Regions from separate parts of the Ensifer sp. ZNC0028 genome, predicted to be linked through region 1. Evidence: riboswitches for the same ligand, from Rfam matches in the RefSeq annotation. Region 1 holds a riboswitch; the other holds the start of a gene.
What was found. A riboswitch is a leader RNA that binds a small molecule or an ion and turns the genes downstream of it on or off. The one in region 1 is predicted to bind FMN.
Positions count from the first base shown of each region.

Region 1 (5,927 bases):
GCCTCCGGCCGTTGCAGCTCAAGAAGAACGAAAGGAACAATCATGAAGATTGCAATTGGAGCCGACAGCGCCGGCAAGCCCCTGCTGGATGTCATTGCCGCCCATCTGAGCGGCCGCAGCGACGTGGAAGTCGTCGACCTCAGCCAGTCCGGCTTCTATGCGGACCTCGCGCAGAACCTGGCGCAGCAGGTTGTCGAGGGCAAGCATGACCGCGGCATCCTGTTCTGCGGCACCGGCATCGGCGTGTGCATCTCCGCCAACAAGGTGCCGGGCATCCGCGCGGCGCTGACGCACGACACCTATTCGGCCGAGCGGGCGGCAAAGTCGAACAACGCCCAGATCATCACCATGGGCGCCCGCGTCATCGGACCGGAGCTGGCAAAGTCGATCGTCGACACCTGGCTCGCCTCCGAGTTCGACCCGAACGGCTCTTCGGCCGGCAATGTCGAGGCGATCAACCGCCTGGATGCGGCGCGGGCCGGTTGAGGAAAAGGGCGGACGGCTTGCCGTCTGCATCCGGTTCCCGGTTCAAGGCCTACCCAATCTCGCGATGCCGTTGATCCTCCCTCAGGCATCGTGACGACACGCCCGGCAGCGATGCCGGGCGTTTTCATGTCCGGTCTTGTGCTTCGTCTTGACGAGGCTTCTGCAAATATTTGAATATTCTTGCGGATCGTCAAATGAGGGACGCTGCCGCATGAGTGAAACCACCTTGACTGAGCCGCATCAAAGCGCGCACCACCACGTGGCGCGCATGAGCGGCCGCGACACGCATGAACATCACCGGACCGCGACGACGCTCGAGCTGCTGTTCGACCTGACCTTCGTCATTGCCTTCAGCCTGGCTGCTTCGCAGCTTGCCCATTTCCTTGCCGAGGGGCACATCTTTGCCGGCCTCTTCGGTTTTGCACTTGCGACCTTTTCCATCTGCTGGGCCTGGATCAATTTCAGCTGGTTTGCCTCCGCCTATGACACGGACGACTGGATTTTCCGCGCCGTTACCATGGTGCAGATGGTCGGCGTGCTGATCCTTGCGATCGGCCTGCCGCCGATGTTCGAGTCGATCGACAAGGGCGCGCATCTCGACAATGGCATCATGGTGCTCGGCTACGTCGTCATGCGGGTGGCGATGCTCTTCCAGTGGCTGCGCGCGAGCCGTCAGGACCCGGCACGGCGCAATGCCTGCCTCACCTATGTGAAAGCGATCAGCGTCGCCCAGATCGGCTGGATCGTGCTGATCTTCGTCGACTTCTCGCTGCTGGTGACCTTCGCCATGGTCGTCGGGCTCACGGCGATCGAGATGCTCGGCCCCTATTTCGCCGAGACGCGCGACGGCGGCACGCCCTGGCACGCGCACCACATCGCCGAGCGCTACGGGCTTCTTGCCATCATCGCCCTTGGGGAAGGGGTCGTCGGCACGGTCGCCTCGATCTCGGCCGTGGTCGAGGGGCAGGGCTGGGACCTCAACGTCGCACTCGTCTGCCTCGCCGGCACGGGGCTCACCTTCGGCATGTGGTGGATCTATTTCCTGCTGCCGAGTGCGGAGATCCTACACCACTACCGTCTCAAGCGGGCCTTCGTCTGGGGCTACGGCCACATGCCAATCTTCGCATCGATCGTCGCCACCGGTGCCGGCCTGCATGTGGCGGCCTATTACATCGAGCACAAGGCGCATATCGGTTCGGTCGCAACGGTGCTGACGGTGGCGGTGCCTGTCGCGTGCTACATCGGGCTGCTCTACGCGATGTACGCCTATCTCATGCAGCAGGTGGACCGCCTGCATCTCTGGCTGCTCGCGGGCACGGCAGTGGTGCTTGCTGCGTCAGTGGTCGCGGCGATCGCCGGGCTCGACATGGCCAAGTGCCTGATCATCCTGATGCTGGCACCGGTCGTCACCATCGTCGGCTACGAGGTGGCGGGGCACCGCCACCGCATGGCGGCTCTGGAGCGCAGCCTGCACAAGGGCGAGGCGGCGCATTGATTTTGCGAGTCGAAACAGCGGGTTATCGACGGAGATTGCCGGCTTGATTCAGCTGGTTCAGATGTTGATTCAATGGGTGTGCTGATGATTGGTTTAAGTCGGCGATTGTCGATTGCCCCTCACCCTAGCCCTCTCCCCGCAGGCGGGGAGAGGGGACGAGTTCTCTCGCCAGCCCGTGCTTCTCAGTCCAGGCGGACCTCGTCCTCGAAGGTGAAGGGCGACACGAGCGCCGCGCGTGTCCTTCTCCCCGCGTGCGGGGAGAAGGTGGCGGCAGCCGGATGAGGGGCAAGCCCTCACCGGGCGGATGAGGGGCAGCCGCCATTGCGACGCCGTCAGACCGGCTGATGTCGGAGCCCGCAGCCGATCAGGCGTTGAGCAGCGCCAGCTTGGCGCGGGCGTCGAGGATCTGGGCGCAGGCGTTGGCCGCCTCCGTACCCTTGGTCACGAAGTGCTCGCGGAAGAAGGCGATCAGCGGTTCGCTTTCCTGGAAATTATGCGGCGTCAGCACGGCGGAAAGCACCGGCACGTTGGTGTCGAGCTGCACGCGCATCATGCCGTCGAGCACCGTGCCGGCGACGAAATCGTGGCGGTAGATGCCGCCGTCGACGACGAAGGCGGTGCCGAGGATCGCGGCATAGCGGCCGGTTTTGGCCAGCGTCTGTGCATGCAGCGGGATTTCGAGTGCGCCCGGCACGTCGAAGATCTCGACATCGGCCGCCGAGCCGCCGAGCTTCGTCCATTGCGCAACAAAGGCATCGACGCAGCGGTCGACGATATCGGCATGCCAACGGGCACGAACGATCGCGATCTTGGCTGTGGGGTGGGAAAGAATGGTCATGGTCTCAAGCCTTTCAGGGTTTGGCGTTTTTCCAATGATCCCGTCGGGCGAACATGCATGCGCGCGAGGTCCCTTCGCGGGAACCCACGTTGCTGCTTGCTCTCTTCCATCCGGACTGTGACCGTCGGCTCCGGAATCTGACCGGATCTGCTGACCCCTGGAGCGTAAGCTCCAAGGCGCTCGCGGGCTTCGGCCTTGCGACCGCTACCGCCGGTGGGGAATTTCGCCCCGCCCTGAGAACAACGCGACTATATAGGGCGACCGCGCGCGGTCAAACGCACGGTGCGACGAAAATGCCGGAAATCACGACAGATTTTTGCTTGTACGACGGAGCGACGGCAAATTCGTTCCCCGAAGTTGAGCCGTCTCGGCCGGTGGTCGAGAGCGGATGCGCGATGATCAGCGCAGATCGTCGTCTTCGGCGGCAAGCGCGCGATTGGCCCAATGGAGCAGTGCATCCCGGTCGTCGAGACAATCCTGCGGCGCTTCGTAGAAGCGATGCACGACCACCGTCTTTCCGCCCTTCGCGTAGCTGAAGGGCTGGCAGCCCTCGGCAACGAGCGCATCTTTCAGCGCCCGATCGACCCGAAAGTAAAGGCGATCCTTGATGTTGACGGCAAAGCGCTTGTCGGCAACGAGATAGGCCCAACCGCCGAAGAAGCGGTCTATCTGGACGGGTCCGATGTCGGAGAGCTCATCCTGGATATGCCTGACGAAGGCACTCGGCTCGGCCTTGGCCATGATCGCAATCTCGCGGTTTCCGGCTTAGTACAATGAGGCGTGGAATGACCGCTGGCGCCATAGGCGCCAGCGTCAGGAGCGGTTTGCTTGGGCTTTCTATTCGCGAATGACCAACAAGTCCTTGGCGGCAAAGCGCAGCGTGACGTTGTCGCCGGAAACCGGCGGGGCGACGCCCGGATTGTTGAACATGTCGAAGGAGATGACGTCGCCGCCGACGCGAAGGCGCGTACGGATGACCGAGCCGAGGAAGCTCGTCGAGACGACCTCGCCGGCTAGCGACGTGTCGCCCTTGGCACCTTCGGCGATCGAGCCTGCTTCGGGACGCAGCGCCAGCGAAATGCTGTCGCCGCCCTTCATGCCGGCAATCGGGTCCTTCAGCGCCACCTGCTGGTTGCCGATGGTGACCGAGCCTGCGGCCGGGTCCGCAACCTTGCCTTCGATGATGCTGAGCGTGCCGACGAAGGACGCGACGAAGCGGGTCGCCGGCGTGTTGTAGATCTCGAAGGGGGTGCCGATCTGGTCGGCACGGCCGGCATTCATGACCACGATGCGATCGGAGATCGACAGCGCCTCTTCCTGGTCGTGGGTGACGAAGACGGTGGTGATGCCGAGCTGCTGCTGGATCTGCCGGATTTCCTCGCGCAGCGACACGCGGATCTTGGCGTCGAGCGCCGAGAGCGGCTCGTCGAGCAGCAGCACCTGCGGCTTGACCGCAATGGCGCGGGCAAGCGCAACGCGCTGCTGCTGGCCGCCGGAGAGCTGGTAGGGGAAGCGGTCCGCCAGGTGCTCGAGCTTGATCAGCCCGAGCATCTGCTTCACCCTCGCGTCGATCTCCGACTTGTCAGTGCCTGCGATCTTCAGACCGAAGGCGACGTTGTCATGCACGTTCATGTTGGGAAACAGCGCATAGGCCTGGAACACCATGCCGATGTTGCGCTGGTTGGGCTTCAGCGAATTCTGGTCGCGGCCGTTGATGACGATCTGGCCGCTGGTCGGCGTCTCGAAGCCGGCGATCATGCGCAGCACCGTCGTCTTGCCGCAGCCCGATGGCCCGAGGAACGAGACGAACTCGCCCTTTTCGATGTTCATGTTGAAATCATGCACGACCTGAACCGGGCCGAAGGACTTCTTGATGCTGGTGAGTGACAGGAAACTCATGGGTCGGTCCTCAGGCCTTTGGAGGCGCGCTTTTCTGGAAGCGCGAAACGAGCTGGATGAGGCCGAGGCAGCCCCAGGTGATGCCGAATGCGATGACGGCGAGTGCGGCCGGCTCATAGGCGCGGTTGGCACCGAGAAGCTGCATGTACGGGCCGAAAGCCGGGCGGTTGAGCAGGGCGGCCATGGTGAACTCGCCGATGACGATGGCAAAGGTCAGGAAGGCGCCCGAAAGCACGGCGACGAGCACGTTCGGCAGGATGATCTTGGCAAGGATCGCCACCCAGCCGGCGCCAAGGCTCTGTGCCGCCTCGGTCAAGGTGGCGACATCGATGGTGCGAAGACCGGTGTCGACCGCGCGGTACATGTAGGGAAGTGCCAGCGTCGCATAGCCGAACATCAGCAGGATGTTGGTGCCGGTCAGCGAGCCCGTCAGCGGCAGCCAGCTCGAGGTGTTGTAGAGCCGGATGTAGCCGAAGACGATGACGATCGCCGGGATGACCAGCGGCAGAAGCGTGATGAACTCGATGATGGGACGCAGGCGCGGCAGCTTCAGCCGCACCCAATAGGCCGTCGGCACGACGAGCAGCACGCCGAAGAGGATGGTGAACAGCGCCTGCATCACCGAATAGGTGAAGGTCTCCTGGAAGCGTGGGTCGGCGAAGACCTTGGCGTAGGCGTCGAAGGAATACTCGCCGCGACGCATCTTGAGCGAGAAATTGGTCATGCCGATGAGCGGCAAGATGAAATAGAGGAGGCCGAAAACGAGGGCTCCCCACGCCCAGATCTTCTTCATTTCAGCCACCTTTCGCTGCGGCTGCGCAGCCAGATATAGATCGCGTTGGCGATGCCTGTGACGACGATCATGCCGAAGGCAAGGGCGTAGCCGAGATGAGGATTGCCGAGCACGTCGCCGCGGATCTGGGCGAAAAGCAGGATCGGGACGATCGACAGCGACGAGCCGGTGAGCGCGATCGCGGTCGCAACGGCGCCGAAGGCATTGGCAAACAGCAGCGCCAGCGTGCCGAGCAGCGATGGCAGCAGGATCGGGAAGGCGACCATGCGCCAATATTGCAGGCCGGTCGCGCCGAGGATTTCTGCGGCCTCGCGCCATTCGCGCTTCAGGCCGTCGAGCGCCGGCGTGATGATCAGGATCATCAGCGGGATCTGGAAGAACAGATAGGTGACCGTCAGCCCCCAGAAGGAGAGGAG
Region 1 is NZ_JTLA01000046.1:20,495-26,421, forward strand. It holds gene L981_RS11915 (RpiB/LacA/LacB family sugar-phosphate isomerase) at 43-486, shown strand; gene L981_RS11920 (low temperature requirement protein A) at 698-1,981, shown strand; gene L981_RS11925 (6,7-dimethyl-8-ribityllumazine synthase) at 2,346-2,819, opposite strand; FMN riboswitch at 2,914-3,064, opposite strand; gene L981_RS11930 (TfoX/Sxy family protein) at 3,219-3,560, opposite strand; gene L981_RS11935 (ABC transporter ATP-binding protein) at 3,657-4,718, opposite strand; gene L981_RS11940 (iron ABC transporter permease) at 4,729-5,511, opposite strand; gene L981_RS11945 (ABC transporter permease subunit) at 5,508-5,927, opposite strand, start outside.

Region 2 (5,927 bases), on a different contig from region 1:
GGGCTTTTTCATGTCTACTTCATGTCTTCACACTTAGCTGTTGAGACACGAACGCAGGGGCGCAGATTTCACAATTCGATTGTTGCTAAAGTGCCGCAAACAACGCAATGATGTGACGATTCAATGAAGGACCTTAATGGTTGCGGTCCAAGAGCTTGTAGTCCGTCGCAAGGTCCGCAACAGCATTGATGCGTAGTCAGAGGGACCCGGCCACAGTTTGTGGATGTCTGCGTCGAGCCTTGAAATGGACGCGGTTGCACTCCACTTTCATGTGGAAAATATGACAGCCGGGAGTGCCTGTAGGGCTCCCGGAAACGGGCCCGAAATCGGGACGGAAAGGAAATGACATGACGAACAAAACGTCACCGGCGACTGAAAGCGCGACCTACCCGGTCCTGCCGCTCCGCGACATCGTAGTCTTCCCGCACATGATCGTGCCGCTTTTCGTCGGCCGCGAAAAGTCGATCCGTGCGCTTGAGGAAGTCATGGGCACCGACAAGCAGATCATGCTTGCCACCCAGATCAACGCCACCGACGACGATCCGGAACCGTCCGCGATCTACGAAGTCGGCACCATCGCCAACGTCCTGCAACTGCTGAAGCTGCCCGACGGCACCGTCAAGGTGCTGGTCGAAGGCCGCGCGCGCGCCAAGATCGACGGCTACACGCCGCGCGAAGAATTCTACGAAGCTGCCGCGCACACGCTGAGCGAGCCGGAGGAAGACCCGGTCGAGATCGAGGCGCTCAGCCGCTCGGTCGTCTCCGAGTTCGAAAGCTACGTGAAGCTCAACAAGAAGATCTCCCCCGAGGTCGTCGGTGTTGCCAGCCAGATCGAGGACTATTCGAAGCTGGCCGACACGGTGGCTTCGCACCTTTCGATCAAGATCGTCGAAAAGCAGGAAATGCTGGAGACCACCAGCGTGAAGATGCGCCTGGAAAAGGCGCTCGGCTTCATGGAAGGCGAGATCTCCGTCCTGCAGGTGGAAAAGCGCATCCGCTCGCGCGTCAAGCGCCAGATGGAGAAGACCCAGCGCGAATACTACCTCAACGAACAGATGAAGGCGATCCAGAAGGAACTCGGCGACGGCGAAGACGGCCGCGACGAGATGGCCGAGATCGAAGAGCGTATCGCCAAGACCAAGCTTTCCAAGGAAGCGCGCGAAAAGGCTGACGCGGAGCTGAAGAAGCTGCGCCAGATGAGCCCGATGTCGGCGGAAGCCACCGTCGTTCGCAACTACCTGGATTGGCTGCTCGGCCTGCCCTGGGGCAAGAAGTCGAAGATCAAGACCGATCTGAACCATGCCGAGGAGGTGCTCAACGTCGATCACTTCGGCCTCGACAAGGTCAAGGAGCGCATCGTCGAGTATCTTGCCGTGCAGGCGCGTTCGACCAAGATCAAGGGCCCGATCCTGTGCCTCGTCGGCCCTCCGGGCGTCGGCAAGACCTCGCTTGCGAAGTCGATCGCCAAGGCGACCGGCCGCGAATACGTGCGCATGGCACTCGGCGGCGTTCGTGACGAAGCCGAAATCCGTGGCCACCGCCGCACCTATATCGGCTCCATGCCGGGCAAGGTCGTCCAGTCGATGAAGAAGGCGAAGCGGTCCAACCCGCTGTTCCTGCTCGACGAAATCGACAAGATGGGCCAGGACTTCCGCGGCGATCCGTCGTCGGCGCTGCTCGAGGTGCTGGATCCGGAACAGAACTCGACCTTCATGGACCACTACCTGGAAGTCGAATACGACCTGTCCAACGTGATGTTCATCACCACCGCCAACACGCTGAATATACCGGCGCCGTTGATGGACCGCATGGAAGTGATCCGCATCGCCGGCTACACCGAAGAGGAAAAGCTGGAAATCGCCAAGCGGCACTTGCTGCCGAAGGCGATCCGCGACCACGCGCTGCAGCCGAAGGAGTTTTCGGTCACCGACGGCGCGTTGATGGCGGTCATCCAGACCTACACCCGCGAAGCCGGTGTGCGTAACTTCGAGCGCGAGCTGATGAAGCTCGCCCGCAAGGCCGTGACCGAGATCATCAAGGGCAAGGCGAAGAAGGTCGAAGTCACCGCTGCCAACATCAACGACTATCTGGGCGTTCCGCGCTTCCGCCACGGCGAAGCCGAACGTGACGACCAGATCGGTGTTGTCACCGGTCTTGCATGGACCGAGGTCGGCGGCGAGCTGCTGACGATCGAAGGCGTCATGATGCCCGGCAAGGGCCGCATGACCGTCACCGGCAACCTGCGCGACGTGATGAAGGAATCGATTTCGGCAGCGGCGTCCTATGTCCGCTCGCGCGCGATCGACTTCGGCATCGAGCCGCCGCTGTTCGACAAGCGTGACATCCACGTGCACGTGCCGGAAGGTGCGACGCCGAAGGATGGCCCGTCGGCGGGTGTCGCGATGGCAACGACGATCGTGTCGATCATGACCGGTATCCCGATCTCCAAGGATGTCGCCATGACCGGCGAGATCACGCTGCGCGGCCGCGTGCTGCCGATCGGCGGTCTTAAGGAGAAGCTCCTGGCAGCGCTTCGGGGTGGCATCAAGAAGGTGCTGATCCCGGAAGAGAACGCCAAGGATCTCGCCGAGATCCCGGACAACGTGAAGAACGCGCTCGAAATCATCCCGGTTTCGCGGATGGGCGAAGTGCTCGAACACGCTCTGGTGCGCATGCCGGAACCGATCGAATGGGACCCGGCAAACGAGCCGGCAACCGTTGCACCGGTTGATTCGCAGGACGAAGCAGGCTCTTCGATCGCCCACTGACGGGTGCTCGAAAAAGGGCGCCGCCGGCTCGCGCGGCGCTCATTTTGCAGAAAAATTGGGAAGACCGGCCATTGGCCGGTCTTTTTTGTTGTAAAAGCGCCCTGCAAGCCTTGCATTCCAAGGGATTAGGCGCAATTGGGAAAGGCAAGACGCGGGCGAAGCGCAAGCCGCCGCGCCTTAAAACACAGTCGTTTCGAACCAATCTGAAAGGGGTGGAAACATGAACAAAAATGAGCTCGTGTCTGCCGTTGCTGAGAAGGCCGGACTTTCCAAGACCGACGCATCTTCTGCAGTTGATGCAGTTTTCGAGACCATCCAGGCTGAGCTGAAGAACGGCGGCGACATTCGCCTGGTCGGCTTCGGCAACTTCTCGGTTTCGCGCCGCGAAGCCTCGAAGGGTCGTAACCCGTCCACGGGCGCGGAAGTTGACATCCCGGCACGCAACGTGCCGAAGTTCACGGCCGGCAAGGGCCTGAAGGATGCCGTCAACGGCTGATGAGATTTGCTTGGCGGCCGGACACGAGGCCGGCAGTCCAGGTATTCGAGGGTTCGGCGCAAGCCGGACCCTTTCGCATTTTGGGGCAGCCCTTGCGGGTACCCGCCATTTGCTCTAGGGCTTGCCCATTCTCAGGGCGGGGTGAAACTCCCCACCGGCGGTAAGGGCATGAGAGCGCGGCGTCTTGATGGCACGCGAAGATGGCCCAAGCCCGCGAGCGCCTCTCCTCGATTTTTGGGGGGAGGGTCAGCAGATCCGGTGCAACTCCGGAGCCGACGGTCATAGTCCGGATGAAAGAGAATGGTCGCCGGCACGAAGGGCAGGGATGCCCGGCGTCGTGTCGTGCGCTCATGCGTCCTGATTTGTGTTTGGTCCGCATTCAGGGTGCATGACATGAATCAGACTTCCCTCGGTTTTTCCTCCTCGCGCGCCATGGCCGGAGCCGGCTTCATGGTTCTGGCCGGGATCGCCTTTGCCGGCCTCAATGTCGTCACCCAATGGCTGACGATGAAGCTCGGTTTCCCGGCCACCGCCATGGCGTTCTGGCAATATGCCTTCGCCTTCCTCTTCTCGCTGCCGTTTCTGCGACGCGCCGGGCTGTCGGCCATGCGCACCGACTATCCCTGGCGCCACGTCGTGCGCGTGGTGCTGGCCGCCTTCGGGGTCGGGGCATGGGTCTCGGGGCTAGCGCACGTGCCGATCTGGCAGGCGATCGCGCTGGTCATGACCTCGCCGTTCTTCATCATCCTCGGCGCCCGCCTGTTTCTCGGCGAACGTGTCGGTGCGGCGCGCTGGGCGGCAACCGCGGTTGGCTTCGCCGGGGCGATGATCATTCTCGAACCCTGGTCGGACAGTTTCAGCTGGGCTGCTCTTCTGCCGATCCTCTCGGCGCTTTTGTGGGGGGCTTCGTCGCTCATCACCAAGAGCCTCACCAGTCTTGAGCGCCCCGAAACGATCACGGTCTGGCTGCTTGTGCTTCTGACGCCGATCAACGGCGCCATGGCGCTTTCGGCCGGTTTCACCGTGCCCGATGGCGCAGCGCTCGGCTTCCTGCTGCTCGCCGGGATCCTGACCGTCGTCGCGCAGTATCTGCTGACGCTTGCCTATACGGTTGCCGACGCCGCCTATGTGCAGCCCTTCGACGACCTGAAGCTGCCGCTCAACGTCTTTGCCGGCTGGCTGGTTTTCGGTTACGCGCCGACGGGGTATCTTTGGGTCGGCGCGGTGCTGATCCTTGGCGCTTCGCTGTTCATCATGCGCAACGAGATGCGGCTCGAGCGCGCCGCTCCCGCAACCGGAACGGTGTAAAACCCGAGCGTTGTCATTCGGCTGTCATCGGCATCGCGCAGAACCCCCATGTTTTCAGTGTTCGCACATGGGGGATATCATGACCATCACTTCGCGCGTGACCGCGCTCGCGGCCGTTCTTCTTGCCTCCGCAGCATTTCCTGCGGCGGCCGAGCCCGTCTTCAACCGCATTGCATCCTTTGCTGTTGCCGATAACTTGCCGCAAGGCGATGCGCGCAAGGCGCCGACATCCGCCGAAATCATCACGGCCAGCGAAGACGGCAATCTGCTCGTCTATTCCGACAGCCCGGGCAAGCGCGTCGGCCTGATCGACATCACCGATGCCAAGGCGCCCAAGGCAGCCGGCACGGTTTCCTTTGACGGCGAGCCGACCTCCGTCACCATCGCCGGTGCAAAGGCACTCGTCGCGGTCAACACGCGCGAGAGCTTCGTCAAGCCGTCGGGGCTTCTGGCGATCGTCGATCTGGCGTCGAAGAAAGTCGATGCGACCTGTGATCTCGGCGGCCAGCCGGATTCGATCGCCGTCAACAAGGACCGCACGCTTGCTGCCATTGCGATCGAAAACGAGCGCGATGAAGAGCTGAACGATGGCAAGATCCCGCAGATGCCGGCCGGCGACCTCGTTATCCTGTCGCTGAAGGATGGTGTTGCCGATTGCGGTTCGCTGAAGCGCGTGACGCTGACCGGTCTTGCTGAAATCGCCGGTGAAGATCCGGAGCCGGAATTCGTTTCCTTCAACGGCAAGGACGAGATCGCCCTGACGCTGCAGGAGAACAACCACATCGTCATCATCGACGGCAAGACGGGAACGGTGAAGACGCATTTCTCTGCCGGCACTGTCGACCTCAAGAACATCGACACCAAGCGCAACGGCGCGATTGCCTTCAAGGACGAGCAGCCGGGCCGCAAGCGCGAGCCCGATGCGGTGAAGTGGCTTGACGACAACCGCATCGTCGTTGCCAACGAAGGCGACTATGAAGGCGGCGCGCGTGGCTTCACCATCTTCGACACGACCGGCAAGGTTCTCTATGAGGCGGGCGCCAGCTTCGAGCATGCAGTCGCCGCGATCGGCCACTATCCCGAGAAGCGCTCTTCGGCCAAGGGCGTCGAGCCCGAGGGCCTGGAAGCGGCGAAGTTCGGCGACGACAACCTGTTCTTCGTGCTGGCCGAGCGCGCTTCGATCGTCGGCGTCTACAAGGACACGGGCGCCGAGCCCGAACTGCTGCAGCTTCTGCCGTCGGGCATTTCGCCGGAAGGCGCCGTCGCGATCCCGTCGCGCAATCTCTTTGCGACCGCAAACGAAGTCGATCTCGTCGAGGATGGCGGCGCACGCTCGCACGTCATGATCTATGAGC
Region 2 is NZ_JTLA01000009.1:146,234-152,160, forward strand. It holds gene lon (endopeptidase La) at 348-2,768, shown strand; gene hupB (DNA-binding protein HupB) at 2,989-3,264, shown strand; FMN riboswitch at 3,388-3,570, shown strand; gene L981_RS02945 (DMT family transporter) at 3,658-4,572, shown strand; gene L981_RS02950 (esterase-like activity of phytase family protein) at 4,640-5,927, shown strand, end outside.
Region 2: linked by a shared signal. The riboswitch ahead of L981_RS02945 (DMT family transporter) and the one ahead of L981_RS11925 (6,7-dimethyl-8-ribityllumazine synthase) in region 1 are both predicted to bind FMN.